4 regions of the Labrenzia sp. ATLA3 genome follow, and region 3 is predicted to be linked to each of the others. Evidence: predicted binding sites of a transcription regulator. Region 3 holds the regulator's gene; each other region holds the start of a gene.

Region 1 (7,630 bases), on a different contig from region 3:
GACACCATGCGCGCCGAGTTCGACGACTTCCTCCGCGAATTGCGCCGTGCGCGCGATCAGGAAGAATTCGACCGCTTCATGGCCAACCGGGGCCGCAACAACGGCAGCGAAGCCGCACCGTTGTAAGTCTCCTCCTCCCGGACGTTCCCCGACGGCCAGACCAAGAGCGGCGCCCGCAAAGGCGCCGCTCTTGTCTTTTCCGGCAGCCGAAATTGCTGTTGGTTTCTTGGGAATCCGAATTTCAATAAATGCCCGCTGTCAGATTTGCCGCAAAATCGCGCGCAAGTTCGCTAAAATCATGACAACTGATTCGTTGGACCTTCGCCCTTGATGTTTCTGCGCGCCGGCAAGAAAACGCTGCCCGACCATATCGAGATCCAGACCGGTGCCAGCGCCGTGCGCATCCGTCTCAAGGCCAATCCGCGCGCGCAGCGGTACCTTCTGCGTTTGCCGGCAGACCGCTCCGGTCCTGTGCTGACGGTTCCCAAGGGCGGGGACCTGGCCCGTGCGGAGCGGTTCGCGCGTCAGCATATCGACTGGCTGATCGAGCGGCTTCAGGACAGGCCGGACCACATCACCTTTCTGCCTGGCGAGATCGTGCCTCTGCGCGGCGAGGATCACGTTATCGTGCCGACGGGCAAGCTGCGCGGGTTGATCACTCTGGGCCACGACGATACGGAACTCCCGGCGGTGTTCGTGCCGGGCGCGGACGATCACATTCCGCGCAAGGTCACCACCTGGCTGAAGGAACAGGCAAGGGCGGACCTTTCGGCCCGCACCGCCATTCACGCTGCAGCCATCGACAAGAAGATCGCCGCCCTCAGCATTCGCGACACCACCAGCCGCTGGGGCTCCTGCGCCTCCAACGGGCGGCTGTCCTTTTCCTGGCGGCTCATTCTGGCGCCGCCGGAGATCCTGGACTATGTCGCGGCCCACGAAGTGGCGCATCTGAAGGAAATGAACCATTCGGCGCGTTTCTGGCGCCTGTGCGAACAGCTTGCCCCGCAAACGCCCAGAGCGCGCGTCTGGCTGAAACAGAACGGCGTCCGCCTGCATGGATACGGCTGACTGAGGTCAATCCTTACGCCCGATGCGACCGGACTCTTCGGCGGTCTGGCAAAACGAGTTACAAACACGCCAGAATATGCTTCGATCTCCCTGGGGACGCTGGGAGAGGCAACATGATAATCCGGAAAAATTCAATCAGGGCGGTCACGCTCATCTTGCTGGGCCTGGTCTTGCCGGGTCTGGCTCTCACCAGTCAGGCCATGGCCGACAGCTGCTGGAACCACAACGGTTCGCTCATGCGCCTGCAGGCACAGGGCAATCAGCGCTGGCTGTCTTACGAAGTTCCGAAACCCGTTCTGCGCAACGCCGGCGTTCAGCGGGGCACGCTGCTCTTCAACGGGTCCAAGAACGGCAACTGGTATTCCGGCACTGCCCGGGTGTTTTCCAAATACTGCCCGGGATCGCCGCTTGAATATTTCGTCGAAGGGCCGGTGCGCGGCGACCAGCTTCAGGTCACGGTTACCGGCACTCGCGAAGTCTTCAATCGCTGCCGCCCGACCGGACGCTACACCACGGACACGCTGGTGTTCACCTACAGCCATCAGTGCTGAGGCGGAATTAACGGATATGTGTCGCAGGTATTTCTGAGAAATGGAGCAAGGGGCCCATCCTTCGAGACGGGCCGTTCCGGCCCTGCTCAGGATGAGGTTCACTGTTTTGATCTTCCGAGGCTTTCAGCATACATCTCCCTCATCCTGAGGAAGGCTGAAAGCCTGTCTCGAATGATGGGCTGCAGATACGGCCGAACGCACGCCGCCACCGGCTGAAGCCTCAAACACGGCCGCGTGAGCCGTGAACGACAGTTCTCGGTATCAGCCACCACCACCAAACAGATTGCGCAGCAGGTTCAGCGGGCCGCGGCGTTCGCCGTTGCTTTCGCCGCCACCGCCGCCACCGATGGGTGCGGGCGGGATCGGGTCGCTGCCGGAACCGACGGTGTCTGCCGGGCCGGGCTTGCGCGGTGCGGAGACGGTGGCCGGGACATCCGGCACGCCCGGCAGATCCGCCACGGGCAGGCCTTCATGGGCCGCATCCATCACCTCTTTCCACACGGTCGCAGGCAGCCCGCCACCGGTTGCCTTGCGCGTGGGCGAGTTGTCGTCATTGCCCAGCCAGACGGCGGTTGTCAGATTGCCCGTGTAGCCGATGAACCAGGCGTCACGGAAATCCTGGCTGGTGCCGGTCTTGCCCCCGGCGGGGCGTCCGCCTTCCAGCCGCGCCTTGCGGCCGGTACCGGTCAACAGGGTTTCCGACATCATCATGTTCATTTCACCGACCTGCTGGCGGTCGATCACCCGGCCACGGCCATCGCCGGAGCGGGAGTACAGTGTCTTGCCGTCCACGGTGCGGATCCGCCGGATCACATGCGGCAGCACACCGTAGCCGCCGTTGGAAAACGGCACATAGGCCCCGGCGATTTCCAGCGGCGTGACTTCGGAGGTTCCGAGAGCGATCGACAGGTTGTTCTTCATTTCCGAAGTTATGCCAAGCCGTTTGGCGGTATCGGCAACGGTTCCTGCGCCAACCTCATAGGTAAGCTGCGCGGCGACAGTATTCAGCGACATGCTGAGCGCCCGCGTCAGCGTTACCGGGCCGTAGTAGTCCTTGGTATAGTTCTTGGGCGACCAGTTGCCGTACCGAACCGGCTGGTCCTGGCGGATGGTCTGGGGCGACAGGCCATTTTCAAGTGCGGACAGGTAGACGAACGGCTTGAAGGACGAGCCCGGCTGCCGCTTGGCATAGACGGCGCGGTTGTACTGGCTCTTGGCATAATCGGCCCCGCCGACCAGCGCCTTCACGGCGCCTGCGGTATCCAGCGTCACGACCGCGCCCTGGGAAACGCCGTATTTCTTGCGGTTTTCCTTCAAGGCACCACGCAACGCCTTCTCGGCGGCACGCTGCATTTTCGGGTCGATGGTGGTGTCGACAACGATGTCGCTCTCGATTGAGCCGATGAAATGCGGCAGCACGTCCATCACCCAGTCGGCGGCATAGTTTTCGCTGGCACTGGTGTAGCGGCGCACCACCTTGGCTGGCGCGGCCAGAGCGTTCTTGGCCTCATCATCGGTGATGTAGCCTTCCTCGTGCATGGCGGCGAGCACAAGCTGGGCCCGCTCTTCGGCAAGGTCCGGGTTACGGGCGGGCGAATAGCGCGACGGGGCTTTCAGCAGGCCCGCAATGGTGGCCGCTTCCGGAATGGTCAAAAGCCGTGCGGATTTACCGTAGTACCGGCGGGCAGCGGCATCCACGCCATAGGCGCCGGAGCCGAGATAGACCCGGTTCAGATACATTTCCAGGATCTCGTCCTTGGAATATTCGGCCTCCAGCCAGAAGGCGAGTATCAGTTCCTGGATCTTGCGTTTGATCGTCCGGTCCTGTTCCAGAAACAGGTTCTTGGCAAGCTGCTGCGTCAACGTAGAGCCGCCCTGCTGCAGGCGGCCGGAGGTGAAGTTGGTATAGACCGCACGGGCAAGGCCGATCGGGTCGACGCCGAAATGCGAGCGGAAGCGCCGGTCCTCGATGGCAATGACGGCATTGGGCAGATAGGGCGGCAATTGCTCCAGCCGCACGGCTTCGCCGCCCGTGTCACCACGGTTTGCCAGCAATTCGCCATTGGCGGCGACGATCTTGACGTTGGGCGGCCGCGCCGGAACCTGCCATTCGGAGGTCGGCGGCAGGAAGGCGGCGTAATAGCCAATGAGGCAGACGACGGCGATGGTGCCCCAGATGCCGAGCACCATGCTCCAGTAGAGGCCGCGCTTGAGAAAACGGCCGAATGCAGTCGGCGCCTGAAACCTGTTCTTGCGCTTTGTCTTGCGCCGCTTGGCACCGGACCGGCCGCCGCCCCTTCCGGTACCACCGCCGCCATTGCCCTTCTTGGCTGTCTTGCGGGTGGAGGAGGCGGGTTTTTTCTTGGCCGGCGCCTTGCGCGTCTTGCCCTTGCCGGACTTCTTGGAAGACGGCGCAGCCGGGCGATCCTGCGGGCTTAAACGCAGGTCGAGCAGGCTGCTGCCTGAATTTCCGAATGTTGGTTCAACACGCGGCTGGCGTTTCGCCCGAGGCGCCATTGATCCTTCGTCCCCTAACTCCGTACCAACCAGGGTTGGCGTTATCCGGCAAAGCGCCGGTTTCCCCGGAGATGAGCTTAAATTGCGGCGATTTAAGGGGGCGTTAAGGCTACCGGGAATTGCGCGGTTTGCAGGGGGAAGTGAGAATAGAGCCCACCCGCGCGGCCAATGCGCCTGAACCGGCTTCCACCCGGACGCAAAAAGCATTGCAGTCCGGGCCTATGGCTCAGGCCGCAGTCGTGCAGGACAGGCCAACGCGCCAAGCGGCTTAGCTGGAATAGCGGCTCGCGTCGGCGCCGTAGTAATTGACGTAGCGGGTGTTGAGTTCGGACACCGGCATGATGATCAGCACATCCGTCGTGCCGAATTGATGATCGATCACGGCACCGTCGCCGATGAACGCACCGAGGCGCAGGTAACCCTTCACCAGCGGCGGCAGGGCACGCAGCGCTTCCTTGGAATTGAGTTCCTCGGCCGTCATGCGGTTCATTTCGACGTATCTGTCTCCCACCGCGCGCACGCGCCATTCTTCCGGGGCGCGAGCATGGTGATGCAGGAAGGAAAGCTGGCCGGCGATGGCATCCGGGTTGGTGCTTTCGATCGAGGCACAGCCGAGCATGACATCGATATTGTGGCGCAGCACATAGGCCCAGATGCCGTGCCACAGCAGCTCGACGGTTTTCTTGTTGCGGTAGGGTTTGAGCACGCAGGAGCGGCCGAGTTCCATGAACCGCTTGCCAGGGTTGGCGTCGATCAGCGACTGGATGTCGTATTCGGCGGCGGTGTAAAACCCGGAATGCTGATCTGCAATTTCCTGGCGCAGGATCCGGTAGGTTCCCACGATTTCAGGCTTTAGCCGGCCCAGCTTGTTGCGTTTCATCAAATTGTGATCGACCACAAGCAGGTGATCACAATAGGCATCGAAAGGATCCGCGTCACGGCGGGTCGCCAGGGTGTGCGCGTCGGCAATGGCCGACATTTCCTCGTAGAAAACATCGTACCGCAGGCGCTGCGCTTTTTTCACTTCCTTGAAGTTGCGGGCCATCCGCACTTCCAGAGAGCCGATCCGACCAAGCGTTTCGCCGGTTTTGACCGGTGTCTGCAGGGCAGGCCCGATGCGCCGCGTGTTGGGAAGGTTGGAATCCGGACGCATCGCCGGTGTAAATTTCCTGACCAGTTTCCTGGGCGAAAACAGCCCTTGCCGCATTATGGACATTCCACCCTCGTGTATTCCTTATGGCGCACCTTACAGGTTTCACAGGTTGTTGTCTGTTTCACCTGACAAATTACCTTTGCCGGAACAGGACGTCCGAACCCGGTCAGTGTGCTTCACACCTTGCCGTAGAACATACTATTCCGACAGATGGATGACACTCCGTTTTTTGCGCCGTGTTTTCCACGTGCGAGCTTAGACCACTCTTGCAGCTTTGTGAATCTTCACGAAAACCGGTCGCAGCGTTCCAGCTTGCGGGCTGTTGCATGGCGGACAGGAAGCGTTCAGGCGCGGGTGACTTCGGCCAGAGCGTCGGAAATTGCCTCCACGGAGAGCGGCTTCGTCAGATAGCCGGCGGCTCCAACTTCAGTGGCCTTGTCTCGGGCATCCTTCATCACGTCGGCGGTCACGATCAGCACCGGCACATTGGGCCGCCCCGCAGCCTTTTCGTCTGCGCGGATCTGGCGGACCGCCTGAAATCCGTCGAGACCGGGCATATGCAAATCCATCAGGATTGCATCATAAGCGCCACTGGCGGCTTCCTCGACGGCCTTTTCGCCGTCGATCACCATCACCGGTACATGGCCGAGCTTGCGCAGCATGGCTTCGCTCAGCAGCCGGTTGATGTCATTGTCTTCGGCCACAAGCAGGCGCAGCGGCCGGGCAGGCACCTGGTAGCGGTTCGGCAGGAAGCCGTTGCTGACAGGCTCGGCGCTGGCGTCCCAGGCATGTTCCATGCCCTCGTCCTCCAGAAGACCGGAAAAGATCTGGACAAGGGTCTCGATCCTCACCGGGCGGATGAGGTAGGCGGCATATCCGGCTTCGCGCAGATGGTCGAGACGCTCGCGTTCCGGAGGGGCAATCATCACGACGGCAGGGGCCTTGCAGCCGGTCAGGCGGGCAGAGGCCAGCCAACCGCCGCTGTCGGACAGGGCGCCATTGTCGACCACCAGAAGGTCTGCTTCGGCCAGCGCGGCGTCGAGATCCGCGCTGCCTGGCGCATGCACGCTCACATCGGCCGCATGGTATTGCAGCCGTCTGGCCAGCAGCGGGCATTCGATCTGGCTGGTGCTGACGAACACGATCCTGCGGCCTTCCAGCTTGGCCAGGCGCGGGTCCGTGTCGGCGACAAGCGATTCGGGGATCGGCAGGGACACGCGGAACAGGGCGCCGCCGTCTCCCGCAGGCTGCGCGGTGATTTCGCCGCCCATCAGGCCGGCAAGCCGCTGCGCGATGGCAAGACCAAGACCGGTTCCACCGAACTTGCGCGCCGGACCATGGTCAACCTGTTCGAATTCCTGAAACAGCCGCTCGGCTTCCTCTTCATCGAAGCCGATGCCGCTGTCGCGCACGTCGATATCCAGAAAACCGCCGCCGTCCGGATTGGGACGTCCGGTCAACTCCACGGCAACGCCGCCCTCATCGGTAAACTTGATACCATTGCCGATGAGATTGTAGAGGATCTGACGGACACGGGTGGCGTCCAGCGTCACCTCTTCCGGCAGTTTCGGGTCGAGCATCGAGCCGATTTCAAGCGATTTGGCGTGTGCCTTCGGGGCGAGCAGCTCAACGACGCTTTCCACCAGCGCGCCGACCGGGACCGGGGCTGCCTGTATGTCGAGCTTGCCGGCTTCCACCTTGGAAAAGTCGAGCACTTCGTCGATCAGGAGAAGCAGCGTTTCGCCGGAGGTTTCCAGCGCCTCGATGTAGGCGCTCTGTTCCTTGGTCAGCCTTGTGTCGCGCAGAAGCGCGGCCATGCCCAGAACACCGTTGAGCGGGGTGCGGATTTCGTGGCTGACGGTCGCAAGAAAACGCGATTTCGCCTCGTTGGAGCTTTCCGCCGAATGACGGGCGGCCAGCAATTCTTCCTCAATCAGGCGGCGTTCCGTGACATCGCGCAGAACGGTCTGCACGAGCTGACGGTCCGTTGCCGTATCGCGCACCGGAATGTCGATGCGCGAGAACCAGCGCGGCCCCTGCGCGGTGTCGATGTGCAGATCCTGAAACCCCATGCCGGGCGTCGTCTTGTCCAGCGCCTGGGTGACGGCGTTTTCAAGGCCGACTTCCTCAAGCAGCGGCAGGTTCAGCGTTGCGCCCGGTTGCAAGGCATGCCCGAACCCGAAAACATCGTCGGCAGCCGAATTGACATAGGTGATGGTTCCATCCTGGTCCCGCCGCACCACAACGTCGCCGAGCGTCGCCAGAATACTGGCATGGCGTTCGTCGGATTCGCCTAGTTCCCAGGCACGGTCTTCAAGTTCCTCGCATCGCGCCATCAAAC
Region 2 (7,630 bases), 100 kb from region 3:
CCGCTCGGAGTACATCACGCGGTGCTGCCTCAGCCCTACGTGCCGGAAACCGAGGTCGCGAGCCTGACGGACGAGACCATCGCGTCTGATCCGGCTCTGCGTGGAGCCATTCAGGAAGCGCCTTTGCAGGCCAATCTGCCTGCGGTCCAGCCGGAAAACCCGTATTTCGACTTGCCGCTGCGGATGATCATCACGCCGCAGAAAGCACCGAGCCGTGTGCAGGTGCTGCAGCAACTGCTCAACCAGATGGGCTTCAATGCCGGTCCGGAAGACGGTGTCATGGGCCGCAAGACCCGGGCAGCCATCAGCCTGTATCAGGAAGGCGCCGACTTGCCGGTCACCGGTCATTTGACCGATGCGCTTGAAACCCGCATTCGTGCCGACGCCGGCTACGAAGAACCGCAGAACGCCACGTTGCGGATCCGCCGCAAGTTCCGCGATGTATATTCCGCACAGGTCACGATCAAGGATATCGATCAGGAAATCGGAACACACGTTTTCACCGCGATGGATTTCAAACCGGGTGACACGTCCGTTGACTGGATCGCGGTTTCCGCGGAAGGGGAACGTGGCGGATCTTCAATGGAAGTTCTCGACCGGATCGAGATGTCCAGGAAGGTGGGACTTGAAGTTTCGAAGATGCTGACTCCGGGCTCGTCCCTGACGGTTACAGACCGCAACTTCACCCGCAACACCGGCCTTGGAACCGACTTTGTGGTGATCACCCGCTAGGTTCAGATTTCCCGACGTGCTGGACAAGTGTCAGGCCCCCGCTCTCGCGGGGGCCTTTTTCATTCTGCCGTTACCGATCAGCAGGCGCGGTATACTTCAGATTGTGGCAGTAGAAGTTAAAACCTATAGTATTGAAGGCAAATTGATCAATTATGGCGTGTATCGACATTGTTAAATGTGACAGGCTCACGGAAAATTTACAATAATGCTTCAGAAGTACCCTCAGTTAGTTTCCTCAGAGGTACGTCAGATGAAATACAACAGCATTCCACTGACCTGGAAAATTGCCATTCCGGCAGTGACTGTTTTCGCCTTCACCGTTCTGGTCGCAATTATCAGCCTGAATTCCCTTCACAAAGGAATGCTCGATGAGCGTCTCCTGAGTATCAAGAACATCGACCAGTCTGCGATCGCGATAGCGAAACGGTACAATGATATGGCCGTGGCTGGTACTCTGACCGAAGAGGAAGCCAGACAGCGTGCAGCGGTTGCCATCGGCGGAATGCAGTTCAGCGGTAACGGCTATATTTTCGTCTATGACAAGAAAGGAACGCTGCTGGTCCACCCGCGCTCCGAGATTGTCGGAGATAATCGCTGGGACAACGTCGACCCGGATGGCGTCTATATCACGAGAGAACTGATCAAGGCAGGCGACGCCGGCGGCGCCTATATTCAATATCAGACCAGGAAGAAGACCGGGGACGAGGTCTATCCCAAGCACGCATGGAGCGAGCTTTTCGCTCCCTGGGGTTGGTACGTCGGCAGCGGTGTCTATGTGGATGATCTTGACGCTGCGTATTGGAGCGCCGCCATTGTAATGATCGCTGTGTCTGCCATCGGTGCGCTCGTTGCGGGTTTCGTTGCCTTTTTCACGATCCGCAGTATCAGCCGCCCGATCAAGGCCCTTACCGACAACATGAACAGTCTTGCGGAAGGCAACAGTTCCATTGAGGTCGTGGGAACCGACCGCGGGGACGAAATCGGCCAGATGGCATCCGCCATGGAGGTCTTCGTGCGCAACGAGAACACGCGCAAGCAGCTTGAAGAAGAACAGCTGGCCAACCAGGAACAGGCTGCGCAGCGTGGTGAGGAAATCCAGCGCATGAGTGCCGAGTTCGATCGCCAGATCATGGAGATGATGAACATCATCGAAGGTTCGGTCAGCCGTCTGCAGAGCGCATCGGAGGAAATGACCAACGGCGCGGAACAGACGACGTCCCAGAGTGGCCTCGTCTCAAACGCCTCCTCTCAGGCCGCCCGCAACGTGGAAACGGTTGCCGCGGCTGCGGAAGAGCTTTCGGCATCGGTGAACGAAATCCGGCGTCAGGTACAATCCTCCAGCGAGATCGCCTCCCAGGCAGCTTCTGAAGCCCGTGCCACCAACGAGCGGATGAACGGTCTCTCCGAAGCAGCCGGGCGTATCGGCGAAGTGGTGACCCTGATTCAGGCAATTGCCGAACAGACGAACCTTCTGGCCCTGAACGCAACGATCGAGGCAGCGCGCGCAGGCGAAGCCGGCAAGGGCTTTGCTGTCGTTGCTGCCGAGGTCAAGGAACTTGCCACCCAGACGTCGAAGGCAACCGAGGAAATCTCCAGCCAGATCTCGGCAATTCAGGGCGAAACCCAGTCCGCTGCGAATGCAATCTCGTCCGTGACGCAGATCATCAACAGCATGAACGAAATCGCACAGTCGATTTCTTCGGCGGTTGAAGAACAAGGTGTGGCGACGCAGGAAATCGCTGAGAATGCGACAGAAGCATCCCGGAGCACGGTGGAAGTGACCAACAGCATCGAGAGCGTCTCCCTGGCGGCTGAAAGCACCCGTCACAATGCGGAAACAGTCGATGTCTCTGCACGCCAGCTCGAAGAAAACGCCAAGACCCTGAAGGGTCAGGTTGCAGCGTTCCTGGACGGCGTACGGACACAGTCCGCAGCCTGATCAGCTTTCGGTAATAATGCATCAAGGCCCCCGCATTTGCGGGGGTCTTTTTTGTGTGCTTTCAGGTGTCCGTCCCGACAAGGGAAGTTAGACCAGAACCGGATTGGCCAGTGTCCGCCGACCGTTTTATTGTCCGGATGACGGCTCGAATCTCCCCAAACGTCACCAAACTGTCGTGTCCGTCACGTATCGGAAGGCAGTTTATTGGCGCAGGTGACTCGGGAGAAAGACATGGCGCAGAGCACGCTCACCGCATCGAAGAAACGTCTGAAGAATGCGGTTCACCGGTCTGAAGCAACTTCCAGGGACGGCTTTCTGGAGCGCCTGTTTACGTTCGCCTTCAAGGGGCTCGTCTACCCGCAGATCTGGGAAGACCCGGACGTCGACATGAAGGCACTGCGCCTGACGCCGGACTCCAGAATGATCGCCATTGCGTCGGGCGGCTGCAATGTCATGTCCTATCTGACGGCAAACCCGGCCGAAATCACTGCGGTTGATCTTAACCGCGCGCATGTTGCGCTGGGCCGCCTGAAACTGGCCGCCGCCAGGCATCTGCCGAATTACGAGGTCTTCTACAGGTTCTTTGGCGAAGCCGACGAAAAGGCCAATGTGGCTGCCTATCAGCGTTTCCTGAAGGACAAGCTCGATGCTGAAACCGTTGTCTACTGGGAAGGCCGGGACATTGCCAACTGGGGCCGCAAGCGGATCACGCTGTTCTCGCGCGATCTCTATCATCACGGCCTGTTGGGCTATTGCATCGGTGCCGGCCACCTGATTGCGAAGCTCTATGGCATCGACCCGAAGTACATGGTCAAGACCAAGTCCCTGGAGGAGCAGCGCAGCTTCTTCGATACCGCGCTGGCGCCGCTGTTCGACAAACGCCTGGTGCGCTGGGCAACGTCGAAGAAGATGTCTCTCTACGGACTGGGCATCCCGCCTGCGCAATATGATGCGCTGGTGTCCGCCAGTGCAGAAGGCGATATGTCCGCGGTGCTGCGTCAGCGGCTTGAGAAACTCGCTTGCGACTTTTCCATGCAGGACAACTATTTTGCCTGGCAGGCCTTTGGCCGGGGCTATGCCCCCGGTGGTCAGGATAGCACCGGTCCCGCAGGGCCTCTGCCGCCCTATCTGAAGCGGGAACATTTCGAGGAAATTCGCCAGCGTGCGGGCCGTGTCCGGGTGCTCAACCGCAATTTCACCGAGCATCTCCAGTCGGTTCAGGAAAAGACGCTTGATGCCTATGTGTTGCTCGACGCGCAGGACTGGATGACCGACCATCAGCTCAACGCGCTCTGGACCGAAATCACCCGCACTGCCCGCCCGGGAGCCCGGGTCATCTTCCGCACGGCTGCCGAACCGACATTGCTGCCGGGCCGCGTCGCCGACCAGATCCTGGATCGCTGGACCTATGAGGAAGAGGAAAGCCTGGAACACGGCCGTCAGGACCGGTCTTCCATCTATGGCGGCTTCCATCTTTATGTGTTCAACGGCTAGACTGGCCATTCTCGGTACGGAAAACGAGCATCATGACCCAAGCTGTCGAAACGGCCCGGCTGATGGATGCCGTCTATCGTCATCAGCGCCATTTTTACGACCTGACCCGCAAGTTCTACCTGCTCGGGCGCGACAGGCTGATCCGTGATCTCCAGCCTCCACGTGGCGGCAATGTTCTGGAACTCGGCTGCGGCACGGGCCGGAACCTGATTGCGGCAGCCAAGGCCTATCCGGACGTCCGCTTCTTCGGTGTCGACATTTCCAGGAACATGCTGGAAACCGCGCAAAAGAACATCGACAAGGCAGGCCTGACGGAGCGGATCACGCTTGTGGAAGGTGATGCCGCCAATCCCGCTGTAACGGAAGGCCTGGGCGTGTCGGCATTCGACCGCGTGTTCTATTCCTACACGCTGTCCATGATCCCGATCTGGCGCGAAGCGCTGACGGCAGGTGCCGCCCGGCTGGCGCCGGACGGGCGTATTCACGTGGTCGATTTCGGTCAACAGGAGCGCATGCCGGGCTGGTTCAAACGCCTGCTCTTCGCCTGGCTGAAATCCTTCCACGTGTCTCCGCGCGCAGGGCTGGAAGACGAACTGAAAGACCTGGCTGCCCAAAATGGGGCGGTGCTGTCGTTCCACCGCCCATACGCCGGCTACACGGATTATGCGGTGATCGCCAAGCCGGTGTAAGCGCCGCGCCGAGGGGGGCTGTTCTGCGTCAGAGAAACGGGCGCTGACCTCAGGGACATCCCTGTTCGGCCCAGAGCCGCAAGGCATTCTTGAAGACACCGCCATAGGGGTGTTCCTTTGCCACGGCGCGGGACTTGTCAGCGACATAGGTCTTGGCCTGGTCGCACAGGTTGGCCTGTTCCCAGTGATGGCACGCAGCGCAGGTCTTGTCCTTCCAGACAGCCTCCGGCAGGCCTTCGATCGGCGGGAATTTCGGTGACCCTGTGATCAGCTCCGAAATGCTTCGGCTGGCGATGTCAGGCGTTCCCATGGCAAGCGGCGCATTGAACGCAATCACCGCAGGCGGGCCTTTCTGATCCTTGGTCGTTGCGGGCTGCTGCGTGGCCACAGGCGTGTCTTCGGGCGGTGGCTGAGTGGCAACCGGATCCTTGCTCTGCTCCTTGTTCAGGATCGTCTGCTGTTCCAGACGCGCCAGTTCGGCAAACGCCCCGTTTGGATAGGCGTCAAGATAGGTTTGATAGGCGCTTGCCGTGCCTGCACGACGCGCTGTTTCGATCATCTCGCGTTCGCTCGTCTGGGGGGCAGCCGGCTCGGAGGCCCCTTGCGGCGGAGCTTTAGCCGATGCGACGGGCTGTGCTTCCTTCTCCATCAGGACCGTCAGGAGCTTCCTGGCTTCTCCGGAATAGCGGCTGTCCGGGTGCGCGCGCAGGAACAAGAGCACCTGTAGCGGATCGTTGCTGAGTTTGACCGAGTCCCAGATCTGGCGAAGTTCGACTTCTTCCTGGGTAGGCGCCTTGACTGGAAGGAACTGGAAATCGACGGTGAGTGACGACGTATCCCACGGTGTCTGCTGGTTGTTCGTATCCTTCAGAACGTCGATCCGAACTTCCCTGAAAAGGGTTTCGACGGACATTCCGGGTGTCTGCATGTGCCGGGCCAGGGCTTCTGTGAAGGGGCTGTTGCCGTCGACACCGTCAAGAGCAACATCGCCCGGGGCTGTCGAGTAGGCCAGGAAGGTGCCCCTGGGGGCCTTCATTTCCGCAAGGCCATTGTCGCTCAGGTCCGGAATCGTAACGAACGGATTGTTCCGACAGGCATCGAGAATGACGATATTGGTCCGATTGCGGGCCGAGAACATCTGCCGCAAGACGGCCTGTGCCGGAACCCCGACCAGGCTGAGGTCTGCAGCATCCTGAAGCTCTATGTCGACAGGAAGCAGAAAGTTCGTGCCGAAGGATTGCACACCGTGCCCGGCATAATAGAAAAGCCCGGTCGCGTCCTCGCCCGCGGTCCGCAAACGGCTGCCAAAGTTGGAGATTGCCGTGATCATCTCGTTCTGGCTGGAGTTGGTCACGAGCGTGACCTCAAAGCCCACCTCGCGCAGCGCGTCGGCCATCAGTTCCGCATCTCTTACCGGATTGTCCAGCGGTGTGACTGTCGAATAGGCGCCATTGCCGACCACCAGAGCCAGCCGCGGTGCCGCATGCGCTCTGTTCGTGAGCATTCCGATGGTCAAGGTCAGCGCCATGAGGAATGCGATTGTAATGCGATGCATGGTGGTCCTATTCGACAACGACAAACTCTATCCGCCTGTTGCGTTGTTTTCCTTCCGCCGAGGTGTTCGGGGCAACAGGACGGCTTTCCCCGTAACCGACACTCTTGATCCTGCTTTCGGGAACGTTCTTGGAGACAAGATATTGCTTGACCGCTCCGGCCCTGCGTTCGGACAGAGCCTTGTTTGAGGTGTCGCTCCCATCGCTGTCGGTGTGGCCGCCAACTTCGATGACCAGACCCGGGCATCTCGTGATGATATCGACCAGGCTGTTCAAAAGAGGCTGGCTTCTCGGGTCAAGCTGTGAGCTTCCGCTCGGAAAGTAGATATTGTCGGTGCGGGACAGGATTTCAAAGCGGCCAATGCAGGCTTCGGCGTCCAGATTGCCTTCCGGTTCCAGGGCGGTGCTCGCCGCCGACTGGGCTGCTGCGACCTGCGGGGCCTCATCGGCCGAAACGCTCTGAACCGGTTTACCGGCTTTCCGTGCAAAGACGAAATCGAAGGAAACCGTTGCAGACGGCACGATCACCACGCCGGCGGCTTCCTCGAGTTTCTTGATGCCGCCGCCGAGGTTGAAGTCGGAAGCGGCAACAGAAATCGGCGCAGTGCTCGACACGGCAACCAGATCCTCGCTCAGATAGGTCACGGCAACATTGGACTGGTAGGTTTTGGAAATCCCGTGAAGATCCAGCTTGAAATCAAGCGGTATGATCTTGCGTTTCGCTGTTGGAAGGTCGGCAAGAGCCGATGCATCGATCTGCGTTGTGATCACCGCCTCGGGGAATTCGAACGTCTCGAAGAACAGGAACCGCATGCGCACGTTTCTGAGGTCGATCTTGGTATCGATCGAGTCCAGATAGATGCGAACCTTGGCGCTGCCGGTTTCATCTATGCCGCCTTCAATTTCGGCGAAGGAGCTTGATTCCACGATGGTCAGGTTCTTCACGGACTGGAACCTGAGGGACGAGGCATCCCGCTGCAGCGTCCAGCCACCTTTGAAGAAGGCTTCCGACGCGCTTGCTGGCGACTGAAAAAGGGCAATTGTCACCAGCCCCAGGAAAATCGCTTTCCAGGCAAACCGAACACCATTCATTTTCATACCCTTTCAGCCCGGTCGGCGTTTATCGCCACTTTTCCGTAACCTAATGAAAGTGTTGCAAAGTCGACGGGGGATTGCAACGTACCCCTATCGGGATTCCACTTACAACGATTTTGCGGCGTGAA
Region 3 (7,630 bases):
AGGCGCTTCCTCGGTATTCACCGCAGGCGCGGTCATGGGCATCATGCTGATCCCCTTCGTCAGCTCCCTCTCCGACGACATCATCAACGCCGTGCCGCAGGCCATGCGCGACGGCTCCCTCGGCCTTGGCGCCACCCATTCCGAAACGGTGAAGCAGGTCATTCTGCCGGCGGCCCTGCCGGGTATCGTCGGTGCCGTCCTGCTGGCGGCTTCTCGCGCCATCGGCGAAACCATGATCGTGGTACTGGGGGCCGGGGCCGCTGCCCGCCTCAGCATGAACCCTCTCGAAGCGATGACCACCGTGACCGCGAAGATTGTCAGCCAGCTCACCGGCGACAACGACTTTGCCTCCCCGGAAGCGCTGGTCGCCTTCGCGCTCGGTATGACCCTGTTTGTCGTGACCCTGGGGCTCAACATCTTCGCGCTCTACATCGTGCGCAAATATCGGGAGCAGTACGACTAATGACCGACACGACCCTTACGCCTCCGTCGGGCAAGACCAGTGCTCCGGCCCCGAACAGGATCACCTCGATCCTCGAACTCGATCCGCTGACCAGGAAGCGCAACGCCGCCGAAGCCCGCTTCAAGCTCTATGGCATCATTGCCATCGGCATTGGCCTGTTCTTCCTTATCGCGCTCTTGTGGGCGATCCTCTCCAACGGTCTCGGCGCCTTCAGCCAGACCTTCATCAAGGTGGATGTGCCGCTCAACCAGGAGCAGATTGCCGCCGCGGAAAAGTCGGTGGTCAAGACGTCCAAATACCGGGCCATCATCGTCGACGCCTTCGCCAGGGAACTCGCCGGTGACAAGATCACCACCGATATGTCGGCCAAGGACATGGAGAAGCTGTTCTCCTCAGGTGCCGCAGCAACGGTCCGCGATTATGTGCTCGCCAATCCGGACAAGATCGGCTCGACCGTCACTTTCGATTTGATCGCCTCGTCCCGCGTTGACGGCTACCTGAAGGGCCGCGTCAAGCGGGAAGACCTTGCCGAAGACAAGAACCTGGACGCTGCGCACCTGGATCTGGCAGACCAGATGCAGTCTGCCGGCCTTCTGGAGAAGCGTTTCAACTGGGCCTTCATCACCGGAACCGATGCGTCCGACAGCCGCCCGGAACAGGCCGGCATCGGGGCCTCCATGATCGGCTCTCTGTTCATGATGCTGGTGGTGCTGTTCCTGTCACTGCCGATTGGTGTCGCCGCGTCCATCTATCTGGAAGAGTTCGCGCCGCAGAACAAGTTTACCGATCTCATCGAGGTGAATATCTCCAACCTGGCCGCGGTACCGTCCATCGTATTCGGGATCCTCGGCCTGGCGGTGTTCATCCAGTTCATGCACCTGCCTCAGTCCGCACCGCTGGTCGGTGGTCTGGTGCTGTCGCTGATGACGCTGCCGACGATCATCATCTCCACCCGCGCCTCGCTGAAGGCGGTTCCGCCAAGCATCCGCGATGCGGCGCTCGGGATCGGGGCATCCAAGATGCAGTCGATCTTCCACCATGTGCTGCCGCTGGCCATGCCGGGCATTCTGACTGGGACGATCATCGGTCTGGCGCAGGCCCTTGGTGAAACCGCTCCGCTGCTGCTGATCGGGATGGTCGGCTTCATCGCCTCCAACTTCCCCGATGGTGTGGCGGCCGGTTTCTTCTCGCCGAACTCGGCCATGCCGGCCCAGATTTACGAATGGGCGAAACGCGCCGATCCGGCATTCTATGAGCGCGCATGGGGCGGGATCATTGTTCTGCTGGTGTTCCTCATGACCATGAACATTATCGCTATCATCCTGCGCCGCAGGTTTGAGCGCCGCTGGTAAGGATTGCTCCGATGAACGAGATGCCGAATTTTGAACAGGCGAAAACCATGACCGAAAGCAAAATTTCCGCGAAAAAGGTGCAGGTCTATTATGGCGATACGCACGCCATCAAAGACGTTGACATCGAAATCCAGCCGCGGTCCGTGACGGCCTTCATCGGCCCCTCCGGATGTGGCAAGTCGACCTTCCTGCGCACGCTCAACCGGATGAACGACACCATCGACATCTGCCGCGTCGAAGGCTCGATCAAGATCGACGGCGAGAATATCTACGACCCCAAGGTCGATCCGGTGCAGCTGCGCGCAAAGGTCGGCATGGTGTTCCAGAAGCCGAACCCGTTTCCGAAGTCGATCTATGACAACATCGCCTACGGCCCTCGGATCCACGGCCTGGCTCGCAGCAAGTCCGAGCTGGATGAAATCGTGGCCTCCAGCCTGCAGAAGGCCGGGCTTTGGGAAGAAGTCAAAAACCGTCTGGACGAGCCGGGTACCGGTATGTCGGGCGGTCAGCAGCAGCGTCTGTGCATCGCCCGTGCGATTGCCGTGAGCCCGGAAGTGATCCTGATGGATGAACCGTGCTCGGCGCTTGACCCCATCGCGACCGCGAAGGTGGAAGAGCTGATCGACGAGCTGCGCGAAAACTTCACCATCGTGATCGTGACCCACTCGATGCAGCAGGCTGCCCGTGTGTCTCAGCGTACCGCGTTTTTCCATCTGGGTATTTTGGTTGAGGAAGGTCTGACGCAGGACATCTTTACCAATCCGAAGGACAAGCGTACGCAGGACTATATTACGGGCCGCTTCGGCTAAGCATTTTTTAGGTTTCTGAAGGGGACACACGATGTCTGAACATACAGTCACGGCTTACGATGACGAACTGACGGCCATGGCCGGCAAGGTCGCCGAAATGGGCGGTATTGCCGAGAAGGCCTTTGCCGATGCGGTCTCTGCGCTGGTGTCGCAGGACCTGGAGCTTGCCAAGGCGACGATCAAAGGCGATGTCCGTCTGGACAACCTTTACAACGAACTTGAAGTGAAGCTGATCGAGCTGATCGTTCGTCGTCAGCCGATGGGGCAGGACCTGCGCGAAATCACCGCTGCCACCCGCATTGCCAACGACCTGGAACGTGTCGGCGATCTTGCAAAGAACGTTGCCAAGCGGGTGATCGCCATCGACAGCGGCTTGCAGTCCAAGAAGCTTGCGATCGGCGTCGAGCACATGACCGAGCTTGCTCTGTCTCAGCTCAAGCAGGTGCTGGATGCCTATACCCGGAAGGATCCGGAAGCTGCCCGCAGGGTGCAGGAAGCCGATGCAGAGGTTGATGCGATCTACACATCCATCTTCCGCGAGCTTTTGACCTACATGATGGAAGATCCGCGCGTCATCACCCAATGCGTCCACCTGCTGTTCTGCGCCAAGAACATCGAGCGCATCGGCGACCACGCGACCAACATCGCCGAGAACGTCTACTACATGGTCACTGGCGAACGTCTGCCGGAAGACCGGGCAAAGGTCGATGAAACGGGCGCGGTCTGAGCGCCGGCTTCTGTCGCATTTGCAAAGGATCTGAACGGCCGGCGCTCTGGCGCCGGTTGCTGTAATTGGAGCGAGATGTATGCCGAAGGTGCTCATCGTTGAAGACGAAGAACCGCTCAGCCTTCTTTTGAGATACAATTTGGAAGCAGAAGGATATTCGGTCGAGTCCTGTGTCCGGGGCGACGAGGCGGAAATCCGCCTGCGGGAAAGCCTGCCAGACCTGTTGCTGCTTGACTGGATGCTGCCGGGCCTGTCCGGAATTGAACTGTGCCGCCGCCTGAGAGCGCGCGAGGACACCGAGCGTCTGCCGGTCATCATGCTGACGGCGCGCGGCGAGGAAGCAGAGCGCATCCGCGGCCTGTCGACCGGTGCCGACGACTATGTGGTCAAGCCTTTCTCCGTGCCGGAGCTGATGGCCCGCGTGCGCGCCATCCTGCGGCGGGCAAGCCCGGAAGTGGTATCTTCCATGCTGCGGTCCGGCGATATCGAACTGGATCGCGAAACACACCGTGTCCGCCGCAATGCCAAGGAAATTCATTTGGGGCCGACGGAGTTTCGTCTCCTGGAATTCCTGATGACTTCGCCTGGCCGGGTCTTCTCCCGCGAGCAGCTTCTCGACGGCGTCTGGGGCCATGATGTCTATGTGGACGAACGCACGGTCGACGTCCATGTCGGCCGATTGCGCAAGGCGCTGAACAAGGGCAAGGCAAAGGACCCTATCCGCACGGTGCGCGGTTCTGGCTACGCCTTCAACGACCAGTTCACCTCTGCAGCTGTCTGAGGGCAGAGTGCGGAATACGCAATGAAAGCCCGCCCACAAGCGGGCTTTTTGCATTTCAGGGGCTATGTGACTGTGAGAGTTATCTGCGTCTTCGCTGCCAGGCATTCGATCAGGCTATGGTCAATAGCTGGAGGATGTCGTCACCTTCTGTTCCCATGAAGGGGCATTTTCGAAGCGAAGGCACTCGGGTCAACGGATGCACAGGGCCTTCGTGAGACGCGGCACACAGGAAGCAGCACCTGGCCGTGGGAAAACTCAAACAAAAAACCCGCCGAAACGGCGGGTTTTTACGAGCTGGATTTATCTGGAGGCTATCAGCCTGCCTGAGCCATCGTCTTGCGGTCGCGGCGGCGGTCGGCGACCGGCTGATAGGCGATCTTGCAGTGATGGGCGCAGTAGGGGACCCCGGCATCGGAATGGCGGCCGCAGAAGTAGAAGTCGTCGGTCGCCGGATCGCCGATCGGCCATTTGCAGGTCCGCTCTGTCAGCGTCAGGATGGTCGCACGCTTGGAGATCGGCACCAGGTCGGCAATCGGTTCGACGCGCGGCTTGGCTTCCGCCACCGGTGCAGGCGCCATGTCTGCTTTAAGTGCTGTTGCGCCGATGGACTGCGGCTGAGTGGGGGTTGGTTTCTTTGGCGCGGCGCCCGCTGGGGGGGCTGCCGTACGCGGCCGGCGCGGCTTGGCGCTTGAAGACGTGGACTTGGCACGGCCGGACAAACCAAGGCGATGGACCTTGCCGATGACAGCATTCCGTGTGACGCCACCCAGTTCGCCTGCAATCTGGCTTGCGCTCAAGCCGTCGCCCCAAAGCTTTTTGAGAAGCTCAACCCGTTCGTTTGTCCAACTCATCGCCGCACCCTTTAGTTTGACCGTCCTGCGGCCATTAACCCCGTGTTAAGCATGCGTGAGCACGCTTAATGATGGCATATCTAGTGCCTCTTGGTGATTTGCCTCACGAGATCTCGTGTTTGATTGTTCAGAGGTTACAATAACGTTAATTTGTCAGGCAACCGCCGAACCCAAACCAGTTGGGGATGAAACGACTTTTCCCCAATTATGGCGAGGTCATTGAGAATTTTATGAAATCCGCCTTCCCGGACGGGTGAAATGTCCTGTGCGCCATTTCCATTGACAGCGCAGGGTACGGGCAGTGTATAAGAAAGCCGCTACGTGCCGCCTCATCGGGGCGGCATGTTGCGTTTTGACCCTTCGGCAACTGTTTCAGATGTCGGCCTGGCGTCTGGGTGACGCTGGGACAGAAAGGGCGTTTAAAGGAGACAAACGAGGTTATGTCCGCGACTGCACTATTCGGAAATTACGCAAGATCGAAACTGGCTTTCGATCATGGGGAAGGTGTCTGGCTGGTAACGACTGACGGCCGACGATTCCTCGATTGCGGTTCCGGCATCGCGGTCAACGCACTCGGTCATGCTCATCCGCATCTGGTCAAGGCATTGCAGGATCAGGCCGCCAAGCTGTGGCATACGTCCAACCTGCACCAGATGCCCGACGGTGAGCGGCTGGCGCAGCGTTTGTGTGCGGAAACCTTTGCCGACAAGGTGCTCTTCGTGAATTCGGGCGCCGAGGCGATGGAAGCCGCCATCAAATGCGCGCGCCGCTATCATTATGACAATGGCGACCCCGAGCGGTTTCACATCATCACCTTCGAAGGCGCCTTCCACGGCCGGACCATCGCGACCATCGCAGCGGGCGGCCAGGCGAAGTATCTTGAAGGCTTCGGTCCGAAGGCGCCCGGTTTCGATCAGGTGCCCGCCGGCGATCTGGACGCTTTGAAAGCCGCTATCGGTCCGCAGACGGCGGCGATTGCCATCGAGCCGATACAGGGTGAGGGCGGTATCCGCGAGATTCCCGCCGACTTCCTGCGCGCGCTGCGCAAGATCTGCGACGATAACGGCATTCTGCTGATCTTCGACGAAATCCAGACTGGCGTCGGACGGACCGGCAAGCTGTTCGCTCATCAGTGGGCGGGGGTTGAGCCGGACCTGATGGCGATTGCCAAGGGGATCGGCGGCGGGTTCCCGATGGGCGCATGCCTGGCAACCGAGGAAGCGGCTGCAGCCCTTTCGCCAGGAACCCACGGCACCACCTTTGGCGGCAATCCGCTGGCCATGGCGGTGGGCAACGCCGTCCTGGACGTCGTCCTGGATGAAGGCTTTCTGGAAGGTGTTCGCCAGAAAGGGCTCAGCTTCAAGCAGAAGCTGGCCGGGCTGGTGGATGGACATCCGGACGTGCTGGCGGAAGTGCGTGGTACTGGCCTGATACTCGGCCTGAAATGCGTGGTGCCGGTGGCTGATTATGTGCTGGCGGCCCGTGAAGCGGGTCTCCTGGCAGTGCCTGCCGGCGACAATGTGGTGCGCATCATGCCGCCACTGACCATGAGCGAAGATGAAATTTCCATTGCTGTCGAGCGCCTGGAGCAGGCTGCCGTCGCCGTGGAAGCGAAATTGGCGGAAGGAGCGGCCTGATGACCGCAAATGGAACCTACCGGAACTTTCTGGATCTGACGGATTTCGAAGGCGACGAACTGCGCGCCATCCTGGACATCAGCCGGAAGATCAAGTCGAGCCGAAACGGCGTGAATCGCGGCCAGGGGCCGCTGGCTGGCAAGGTGCTTGCCATGATCTTCGAACAGCCGTCGACCCGCACGCGCATTTCCTTCGATGTCGGCATGCGCGAGCTTGGCGGCGAGACGCTGATGCTGACCGGCACGGAAATGCAGCTCGGTCGCGGTGAGACCATTGCCGATACGGCACGGGTGCTGTCCCGTTTCGTCGACGCGATCATGATCCGTATCCTCGATCACAACGAACTGCGTGAACTCGCGGAAAATGCGACAGTGCCGGTGATCAATGGCCTGACAAAGATCTCGCATCCTTGCCAGATCATGGCCGACCTGTTGACCTTCGAAGAGCATCGCGGTTCGATCAAGGGCAAGAGTGTTGCCTGGACCGGAGACAGCAACAACGTGCTGGCTTCCTGGATTCACGCCGCACCGCGCTTTGATTTCGAATTGCGCATCGCGACGCCGGGCGAGTTGGCGCCGCCGATGGACCTGATCGAGACCGCCCGCGCCAAGGGTGGTTCCATTCAGGTCACAACGGACCCATATGAGGCGGTCAAGGGGACCGACTGTGTCGTGACCGACTGCTGGGTGTCCATGGGGGATGACGACGCGGAATCGCGTCACAATCTTCTCAGCGCCTATCAGGTCAACAAGCGCCTGATGGCTGAGGCAAACCAGGACGCCCTGTTCATGCATTGCCTGCCGGCTCACCGGGGTGAGGAAGTTACCTCGGACGTCATGGACGGTCCCAACTCCGTTGTGTTTGACGAAGCCGAAAACCGGCTCCATGCCCAAAAGGGCATTCTGGCCTGGTGCTTCGGCGCAGCATAAGGCAAGCCAAGTGGCACTTAATCTTGATGAACTGGGCATTACGCCTGCAGGGCTGGACGCTGTCCGGCCCTTTGCCGTGGA
Region 4 (7,630 bases), on a different contig from region 3:
GTTGGCGGTTACGACAAGGTACGTCGCCGCCTCGACAACATGATCCCGGACGACCTCTACCGCGACCGAATCGGCGGCACCGACAGCGAAAGCCTGTTTCTGGTGGCGCTTGCCTATGGTCTTGATCTGCACCCGCGTGCGGCCATGGCACGCGCGGTGTTCGAGGCTGAAGCGCTGTCCAAATATGCCGGAACGACGCCGCACATGCGTTTTGCCGCCGGCTGGTCGGATGGAGAAACGCTCTTTGCGGCACGGTACGCTTCGGACAACCTGGCACCGACACTCTATTACCGTGTCTATGACGACGGCGTGATGGTGGTTTCAGAACCGCTGGACGAAGCGCGCGGCTGCTGGATGGAGGTTCCCCAGGGCCAGATGATCGAAGTCAGGGACGGCAAGGTGAAGCAGGTTGCCTTCCTGAGTGACGAACAGCTTGTTGATGCCTGATCGCACCGACTGATCGACCAGGCCTGATCAGGCCGAACTGCGATTGGCCGGAGGCTCTTTTGCAAAAGACTTCAGGCCGGACTTTCGATCCAGTGCCAGGCGATGTCGATTTCGTCCCGGTCAAAGTGTTTTTCCTGAATGCCGACCATCTTGGCGAACGTAGCGTCTATTGCAACAAGCGCCGCCAGCAATTTGCTGTCCGTCACGATGGCGATCTTGTTGAGATGCTGCATGTTGGCCAGCACCCATCTGATGTCCTCCTTGGCAGCCTCGAAGGACACGCCGACATGATCACCCAGAACGACCAGAACGCTGATCTTGCCCTGGTCCTCGATCATTTCTTCTGCCCGGGCGATCAGGCTCTGTTCCTGTTCGACATCGACTTTTCCGGAAATTTCGACCCCGAGAACAGCACCGTGGCTGCGGGGCAGGATAGTGTACATGCTGCTTCCTCCGGCAGTGTCTGACTGGTACATCCGGAAGCGTAAACCCATTCTCGGCAAATAAGAAACTGTCTGACCGGAACCGGAGCCTCTTCGGCGGGAAACGTCGTCGAGGAGGTGTGTCATGATGGGTCGCTCAGGCGTTTTACCGGCGGGCATCCGTCATCAAGGCCTGGGTCAGACCGTCGACCGTTTCCCGCATCTGGCGGGTCAGGGCGCAGCAGTCGGTACGATCGCGGCCATAACCCATGTTGAATGCGTAAAACGAAGGGGCCTGCCTGGGCATCAAGACGTGCTGAAGCATGGTTTCCAGCTTGTCGAACGCCTTGGCGATTTGAGCCTCTGCCGTTTTTGCCGCTGCATATTCATCCCAAAGCGACAGCAGCTCTTCAGCCACGTCTGCCGGCAGTGGTTCGCACAAGGTTAGAAAGTCCCGCCGTTCCCGATCCTGCCGGTTGTCGCCGGGTGTCTGCAAGGGGGCGGGGATATCTCCCGAAATGGCTTCACCGAGATCATGCACAAGCGTCAGTTTCAGGAGTTTGAGCAAGTCGATCGCTTTCAGCTCCTGTTCGAACAGCAGGACCATCAAGGCGAGCCGCCAGCTGTGTTCAGCCGTGCTTTCAGGCCTGCCATTGGCGGTCGTCCCTGAGCGAAGCGTGTCTTTCAGCTGCTCGGCAGATTGCAGGAAATCCAGGAGACCGGTCAGTCTGGCTGAGGAGATGTCCGGAAGATTGAGGGGAGGGGCGGTCTGTGTCATGGCGGCCAGACTAGGCCTGGTGGCCAGCTCGGACGAGCTTCCGCATAATTTATGCGCCAGACATTTATGCTGGTTTACGTGCCAGGCAATTCTTCGCGGACAAGGCGGGCAAAACGCCCATCGGAAAGCGGCAGGCGCGATATCCGGATGGTGCTTTCCGGAATGGTCATTTCCGGAAAATCGACATGTTCCGTGCTGTAGACAATGTCCGGGGCGTCTGGTTCGAACCAGCCATAGTCGGCCAGCCGATGCTCGGTTGCCCTTATGCCTTCGGACGCAAAACGCCAAAGGGGACGATTGAGAAACTCACTCACCGGGGCGCGCCATTCACAGGCACGCGGGCCGGACATGGCCAGCAGCCTGTGTGTGAGGTCGCAGACCAGATGCACGGGAACGGCTGACCGGGAGACCAGATCGAGCAGGGCCTTGTCGGCGGCGCTTTGCGGACGCGCCCTGAGCAGGCGAATGATTTTCGTCCTGTCATGGCCATCCGGCTGCACTTTGCCGCTCTCCCAGCGTGAAATCCGCGTCTGAGAGACGCCGAGTTCATGAGCCAGGGTTTCCTGCTTGACCCGGTTCAGCACGCGCCAGCGCCGGAGCGACGGGCCAAGACTGCTTTCCAGAACGGCGGTTTCTGTTCCCATACGCCAAGTGTAACGCGTCCATGTCCCTTTGTGCAGCAGGAAACGCCGCGCGGGCCACTCAGGCCAGGGCCACAGCCACGGCAGGGTCAGCGGTATTTTTCGATGAATTCGTCGATAGACAACTTGCGAAAGTCCGGAAGCCGTTGCTTCAGCTCGTCGTGGCTCCAGTCCCACCAGGAAATATCGATCAGGGCCTGTTCCTGCTGTTCGGAGAAACGCCGTTTGATTTCCCTGGCGGCCACACCGCCGACAACGGTGTAGGGCGCGACATCCTTGGAAACGACGGCCCCGGCCGCGACAATTGCCCCCGTGCCGATGGAAACGCCTGCCAGAACCGTAGCGTTGTGGCCAATCCACACGTCATGGCCGATGGTCACCCAGTCGTCCTTGCGCCACTGGAAGAACTCAGCGTCGTCCTCGCCGAGGTCATAGGCTGCCGCGCGATAGGTGAAGTGGTGCTGGGAGGCCCGCCAGGTCGCGTGGTTTCCCGGGTTGATGCGCACACGCCGGGCGATGGAACAGAACTTGCCGATCGTCGACCAGACGACATCACCTTCCTGCACGATATAGGAATAGTCCCCCATGCTGCTTTCGCGCATTTCCGTGCGTGCCCCCACCTCGGTCCAAATACCGAGATCACAGTTCAACACCCTGGCGTCCGGGTGAATGTTCGGGGCTTCGGTGAGGGCAGGCTTCTGGATCGGCGCGGACATGTGGGCTCCATCATCGGTGGCAGGGATATCTGAGCTGGCTTTTAGCCTTGCCTGTACCGACCGTCATGACGCTTTGATGACCGTGAGGTGACTTCCTTATCTTTTTTCACGGGCATCACCACAGGCGAAAGGGCCCCCGGCAAGTGAGGGCTGTCGTTTTGAACACGGATTTCTGAGCAGACTAAAGTCAGGCAGGTGAAATGCCGACAGGACTCGGAAAGCTCTGAGAGACTTACGGAATCCCTGCATTGGACGGTTCTCCTGACCGCGCTCCAGGTCTGGATGTCATTGATTTGTCATAAAATTTTAGGCCTCCAGACAAAGGACTGTCATTTTTCTGTAATCGTCCGATGGCTCTTGTCGCGCAGCACAAAGAACACAACGGACAGGGCTGGCGCGTGATTCAATTTAAGGAAGTCACCAAGACCTTCGGGTCTCGGACCGCGGTCAACAAAGTAAGTTTTGATATCGACAAACCGCAAATGGTCGGGATCATTGGCCGGTCCGGCGCCGGCAAATCCACTTTGCTGCGCATGATCAACCGGCTGACGCCGGCAAGCTCCGGGCAGATCCTGTTCGAGGACCGGGACATTCTCGGTTTGAAGGGCGGCATGATGCGCCGCTGGCAGCGCGATTGCGCCATGGTTTTCCAGCAGTTCAACCTGGTTCCGCGTCTGGATGTGGTCACCAACGTGATGCTTGGCCGTCTCAACGGTCACGGCACCTTGAAAAGTCTCTTCAATATCTTCAGCCAGGAAGACGTCAATTCCGCGCTCGCGGCGCTCGACAGGCTGGGTATTGCCCAGGAAGCCACCAAACGGGCCGAGGAGCTGTCCGGCGGCCAGCAGCAACGCGTTGCCATTGCCCGCGCCCTGATGCAGGACCCGCACATGATCCTGGCGGACGAGCCGATTGCCTCTCTCGATCCGATGAATGCCAAGATCGTGATGGATGCGCTGCGCGAAATCCATGAGCGCGACAACAAGATCGTCATCTGCAACCTGCACACGCTCGACACAGCCCGGACCTATTGCGACCGGGTGATTGGCATGCGCGACGGTTTCCTCGTGTTCGACGGGCCTCCGGAAGCGCTGACCACGGCTGTCGCACGCGAAATCTACGGGGCCGATGAGAGCTTCAACGAGGCGGCGACGTCCACCGCCATCGATGCCGGCCAGGCCGGCTCCACAGAATCCGCCGGTGCGATGACCCCGGCGGTGGCAGCGGTCTGATCCGTCTGCGCACCCGCTTAACGTCATCACTATTGAGAACTCTGGGGGAGTGTCCCAAATGAAACTCGTTGCTAAAGTTGCTGCACTTGCTGCCGTCAGCATGATTGCCCTGAACGCTTCTGTTGCCGGTGCAGCGGAAATCACTGAATTCCGTATCGGCCTGCTCGGCGGCGAAAACGCTTCCGACCGTCTGCGTGCCAACGAATGCCTGCGCGAAAAGACCGAGGAACTGCTCGGCGTTCCCACCAAGCTGTTCGCTCCGGCTGACTACAACGGCGTCATCGAAGGCCTGCTTGGCGGCAACCTCGACATGGCCTGGCTCGGTGCTTCCGGCTACGCAAAAGTGTTCCTGACTGACCCGGAAGCTGTTGAGCCGGTTCTGGTCAAGGTCAACAACGACGGCAGCTACGGCTACTATTCCATCGGCTTTGCCCGCGTTGACAGCGAGATCAATTCCCTCGCGGACATGAAGGGCAAGACCTTCGGCTTCGGCGACCCGAACTCCACCTCCGGCTACCTGATCCCGTCCATCGAAATCCCGAAACTCGGCTACTCCATGGAGCCGGGCGACTATTTCTCCGACGTCGTCTTTACCGGTGGTCACGAGCAGACCATCGTTGCTGTGTTCAACGGCGACATTGCCGCCGGTGTGACCTGGGCTGACGGCCTCGGCGAATGGGAAGACGGCTACAACTCCGGTGCGCTGCGCAAGGCAACCGATGCCGGTCTGGTCGACATGACCGAGATCAAGGAAATCTGGCGTTCGCCAGTGATCCCGGAAGGCCCGGTCGTTCTGTCCAAGAAGCTTCCGGACGACGTCAAGGCGAAGATGACCGAACTGATGGCCAACCTCGTCAAGGACGACCAGGAATGTGCCTATGGTGTCATGGCCGGTGAAGCACGCGGCTTCGAACCGATCACCCATGAAGCTTACGAGTCGATCGTCGCAGCCCGCAAGGCAAAGAGCGAATAATCGCCAGCTTCGAACTTTGCGCGGGCCGGCTTCTGGCCCGCGTATTGCCCTTGGGGGTCGGCAACCGGCCTCAACGCCGCCCGAAGAGCCTGGCTTCGGCAGGATGAAGCCTGCAACGCCACTCCGCTCCGGATGAAGCGAGCATCAAGTAAAGGTTCCAAACAATGGCTGTTGCCGCACTCGAGCAGGAAATCCTGTCCATGCGCAAACGCCGCCAGCTCTATTCAATGATAGGGCTGCTGCTGGTCGTCGCGGTTCTGGTCTCCGGATATTCAAAATCCAATGCCATGAACTCCGGCGGGTTCATTCAGGGCCTGTCGAAGTTCTTCGACTATCCGGGCGAAATCGTCGTTGAAGCCTTTGATGCCGGACCGGCCTTTTTCTCGCTGGTGTTGCAGTTTGTGCCGGCCATGATGGAAACCTTGAACATTGCCGCGGTCGCGACCCTTCTGGGCGGTGCAATGGCGGTGGTGCTGGCCATGGCCTCCACACGAAATGTCGATAGCTGGGGACCGCTGATCCCGGTGGTCCGCCGCATCATGGACATTACGCGCGCCTTTCCCGAACTGATCATCGCCCTGTTCCTGATCTTCGTGCTCGGGTCCAGTCCGGTGCCGGCCATGATCGCGGTTGCCTTTCACACGGCCGGGGCGCTCGGCAAACTCTTCTCCGAAGTGAACGAGAACATCGACCGCAAGCCCATCGAGGGCCTGTCGGCCTGCGGGGCCAGCTGGTTGCAGCGCATCCGGTTTGCCGTGCTGCCCCAGGTCGCGCCGAACTATCTCAGCTATTTTCTGCTGCGCCTGGAAATCAACGTGCGCGCTTCGGCCATCCTCGGCTTCGTCGGTGCCGGTGGTATCGGTCAGGAGCTGCGTCGCACCATCGGCTGGGGCAAGGGCGCGGGCGATGAAACCGCCGCGATCTTCGTCCTTCTGTTCATAACCATCATGGCCATCGACCAGCTTTCGTCCTACCTGCGCGGCAAGCTGGTTGGCTCCGGCCGGGCGCATTGAGGGAAAATCTCATGACCGTCGATACGCTCGAAACACCCGTCACCCAGGCATTGGTCTGGGGCCAGATCCGCCGGCGGGCGCTGGTTACAGTGGCTCTACCGCTCGCAGTCCTCACATACCTCGTCTACACGTGGTTTGCTTTCGGCGTGCCGGAACTGCTCTCCCGCGCCCAACCGGAGCGGGCCTTGATTCTGGCAACCGATTCCGTTGCCTACAAGGTTCATGTCACCAAGGATTTCCGGCACAACGACTTCAAAGTCGCCATAGAAGGCGAGCGCACTGCGACATACGACAATGCGAAGTTGCCGGAGTGGGTGCAGATCGAAGGCGAAAACGGCGTGGTCGATCTCGGGGACGGTTACCAGGTCGAGATTGACGGCAAGACGGCCCTGTTCACGATTCCCGGCTACGGCGTGGTCAAAGGCACCGCGACTGCCAAGGGCGTCGACACCGTTCTGCCGGACGGGCCAGTTCCGGACTGGATCAAGGACAATCCGCGCAAACTCGACGTTCGTCCGACGCTTGACCGGCGCCTGCAGATCACCAAGACGAAGATCGAGGTTCACAACTACTTCGGTGGCTGGGAGAATTTCTGGTTCCCGTTCCGCTCGCCGCTCTACGGCATGTCCTTCAGCCAGCTTTATGCGCTGGCGTTGAGCGCGGATCGCATGGACCCGGACACATCGAACCTCTGGTTCATCGTCAACGAGTTCCTTAAGAACCCCGACTGGCAGCACGGCAAGGTCTTCACCGCCTTGTTCGAGACCATCATGATGGCGGTGCTCGGCACGCTGACGGCCGCGTTCTTCGGTCTGCCGCTGGCATTTCTGGCCGCGCGCAATTTCACGCCGTCGAAACTGTTTCACTTCGGAACCCGTCGTCTCTTCGACTTCCTGCGCGGCATCGACATGCTGATCTGGTCGCTGATCTTCATTCGCGCGTTCGGCCTCGGACCGCTGACCGGGGCGCTGGCAATTGCCTTCACCGACACCGGTTCGCTCGGCAAGCTGTTTTCCGAAGCACTGGAGAACATCGACAACAAGCAGGTTGAAGGCGTGAGGGCGACCGGCGCCAACCAGATCCAGCGGTATCGCTACGGGGTGATCCCGCAGATCCTGCCTGTTTTCGTGTCCCAGGTGCTTTATTACCTGGAATCCAACACCCGGTCGGCCACGGTCATCGGCGCACTCGGGGCAGGGGGCATCGGTCTCTTGCTGGTCGAAACCATGAAGACCTCGCGCGATTGGGAAAACACCAGCTACATCATCATCCTGACCATCGTCGTGGTGATAATGATGGACCAGGCGTCTGGCTGGTTGCGCCGGAAGCTGATTGAAGGAAAATAAGGCCTTCCGACCGGAAAAAGGGATGACCCGGCGCGGCAGTGGCGTCGGGTTTGTCTTGATAA

The links. The regulator PhoB, encoded in region 3, activates phosphate uptake and scavenging genes when phosphate is short. The targets are predictions, from matches to a motif close to TGTCATNNANCTGTCAT.
Region 1: olsB (l-ornithine N(alpha)-acyltransferase) is a predicted target of PhoB. The motif match lies at 5,493-5,509, and genes of this name have one in related genera.
Region 2: AC2A6O_RS17105 (BtaA family protein) is a predicted target of PhoB. The motif match lies at 2,832-2,848, and genes of this name have one in related genera.
Region 4: phnC (phosphonate ABC transporter ATP-binding protein) is a predicted target of PhoB. The motif match lies at 3,288-3,304, and genes of this name have one in related genera.

Annotation. Positions count from the first base shown of each region.
Region 1 is NZ_JBXUKV010000003.1:628,327-635,956, forward strand. Features, by position in the region: gene AC2A6O_RS10920 (DUF2852 domain-containing protein) at 1-126, shown strand, start outside; gene AC2A6O_RS10925 (M48 family metallopeptidase) at 331-1,068, shown strand; gene AC2A6O_RS10930 (hypothetical protein) at 1,182-1,619, shown strand; gene AC2A6O_RS10935 (transglycosylase domain-containing protein) at 1,881-4,136, opposite strand; gene olsB (l-ornithine N(alpha)-acyltransferase) at 4,405-5,343, opposite strand; gene AC2A6O_RS10945 (ATP-binding protein) at 5,634-7,630, opposite strand, start outside.
Region 2 is NZ_JBXUKV010000006.1:80,961-88,590, forward strand. Features, by position in the region: gene AC2A6O_RS17095 (L,D-transpeptidase family protein) at 1-732, shown strand, start outside; gene AC2A6O_RS17100 (methyl-accepting chemotaxis protein) at 983-2,671, shown strand; gene AC2A6O_RS17105 (BtaA family protein) at 2,903-4,165, shown strand; gene AC2A6O_RS17110 (class I SAM-dependent methyltransferase) at 4,198-4,854, shown strand; gene AC2A6O_RS17115 (caspase family protein) at 4,904-6,409, opposite strand; gene AC2A6O_RS17120 (OmpA family protein) at 6,417-7,499, opposite strand.
Region 3 is NZ_JBXUKV010000006.1:185,084-192,713, forward strand. Features, by position in the region: gene pstC (phosphate ABC transporter permease subunit PstC) at 1-463, shown strand, start outside; gene pstA (phosphate ABC transporter permease PstA) at 463-1,815, shown strand; gene pstB (phosphate ABC transporter ATP-binding protein PstB) at 1,827-2,624, shown strand; gene phoU (phosphate signaling complex protein PhoU) at 2,656-3,351, shown strand; gene phoB (phosphate regulon transcriptional regulator PhoB) at 3,431-4,132, shown strand; gene AC2A6O_RS17575 (GcrA family cell cycle regulator) at 4,447-4,983, opposite strand; gene AC2A6O_RS17580 (aspartate aminotransferase family protein) at 5,424-6,620, shown strand; gene argF (ornithine carbamoyltransferase) at 6,620-7,549, shown strand; gene AC2A6O_RS17590 (Hsp33 family molecular chaperone) at 7,560-7,630, shown strand, end outside.
Region 4 is NZ_JBXUKV010000001.1:700,490-708,119, reverse strand. Features, by position in the region: gene AC2A6O_RS03175 (class II glutamine amidotransferase) at 1-447, shown strand, start outside; gene AC2A6O_RS03170 (SpoIIAA family protein) at 519-890, opposite strand; gene AC2A6O_RS03165 (HD domain-containing protein) at 1,036-1,647, opposite strand; gene AC2A6O_RS03160 (helix-turn-helix domain-containing protein) at 1,722-2,291, opposite strand; gene AC2A6O_RS03155 (DapH/DapD/GlmU-related protein) at 2,378-3,004, opposite strand; gene phnC (phosphonate ABC transporter ATP-binding protein) at 3,403-4,236, shown strand; gene phnD (phosphonate ABC transporter substrate-binding protein) at 4,295-5,209, shown strand; gene phnE (phosphonate ABC transporter, permease protein PhnE) at 5,374-6,222, shown strand; gene phnE (phosphonate ABC transporter, permease protein PhnE) at 6,234-7,568, shown strand.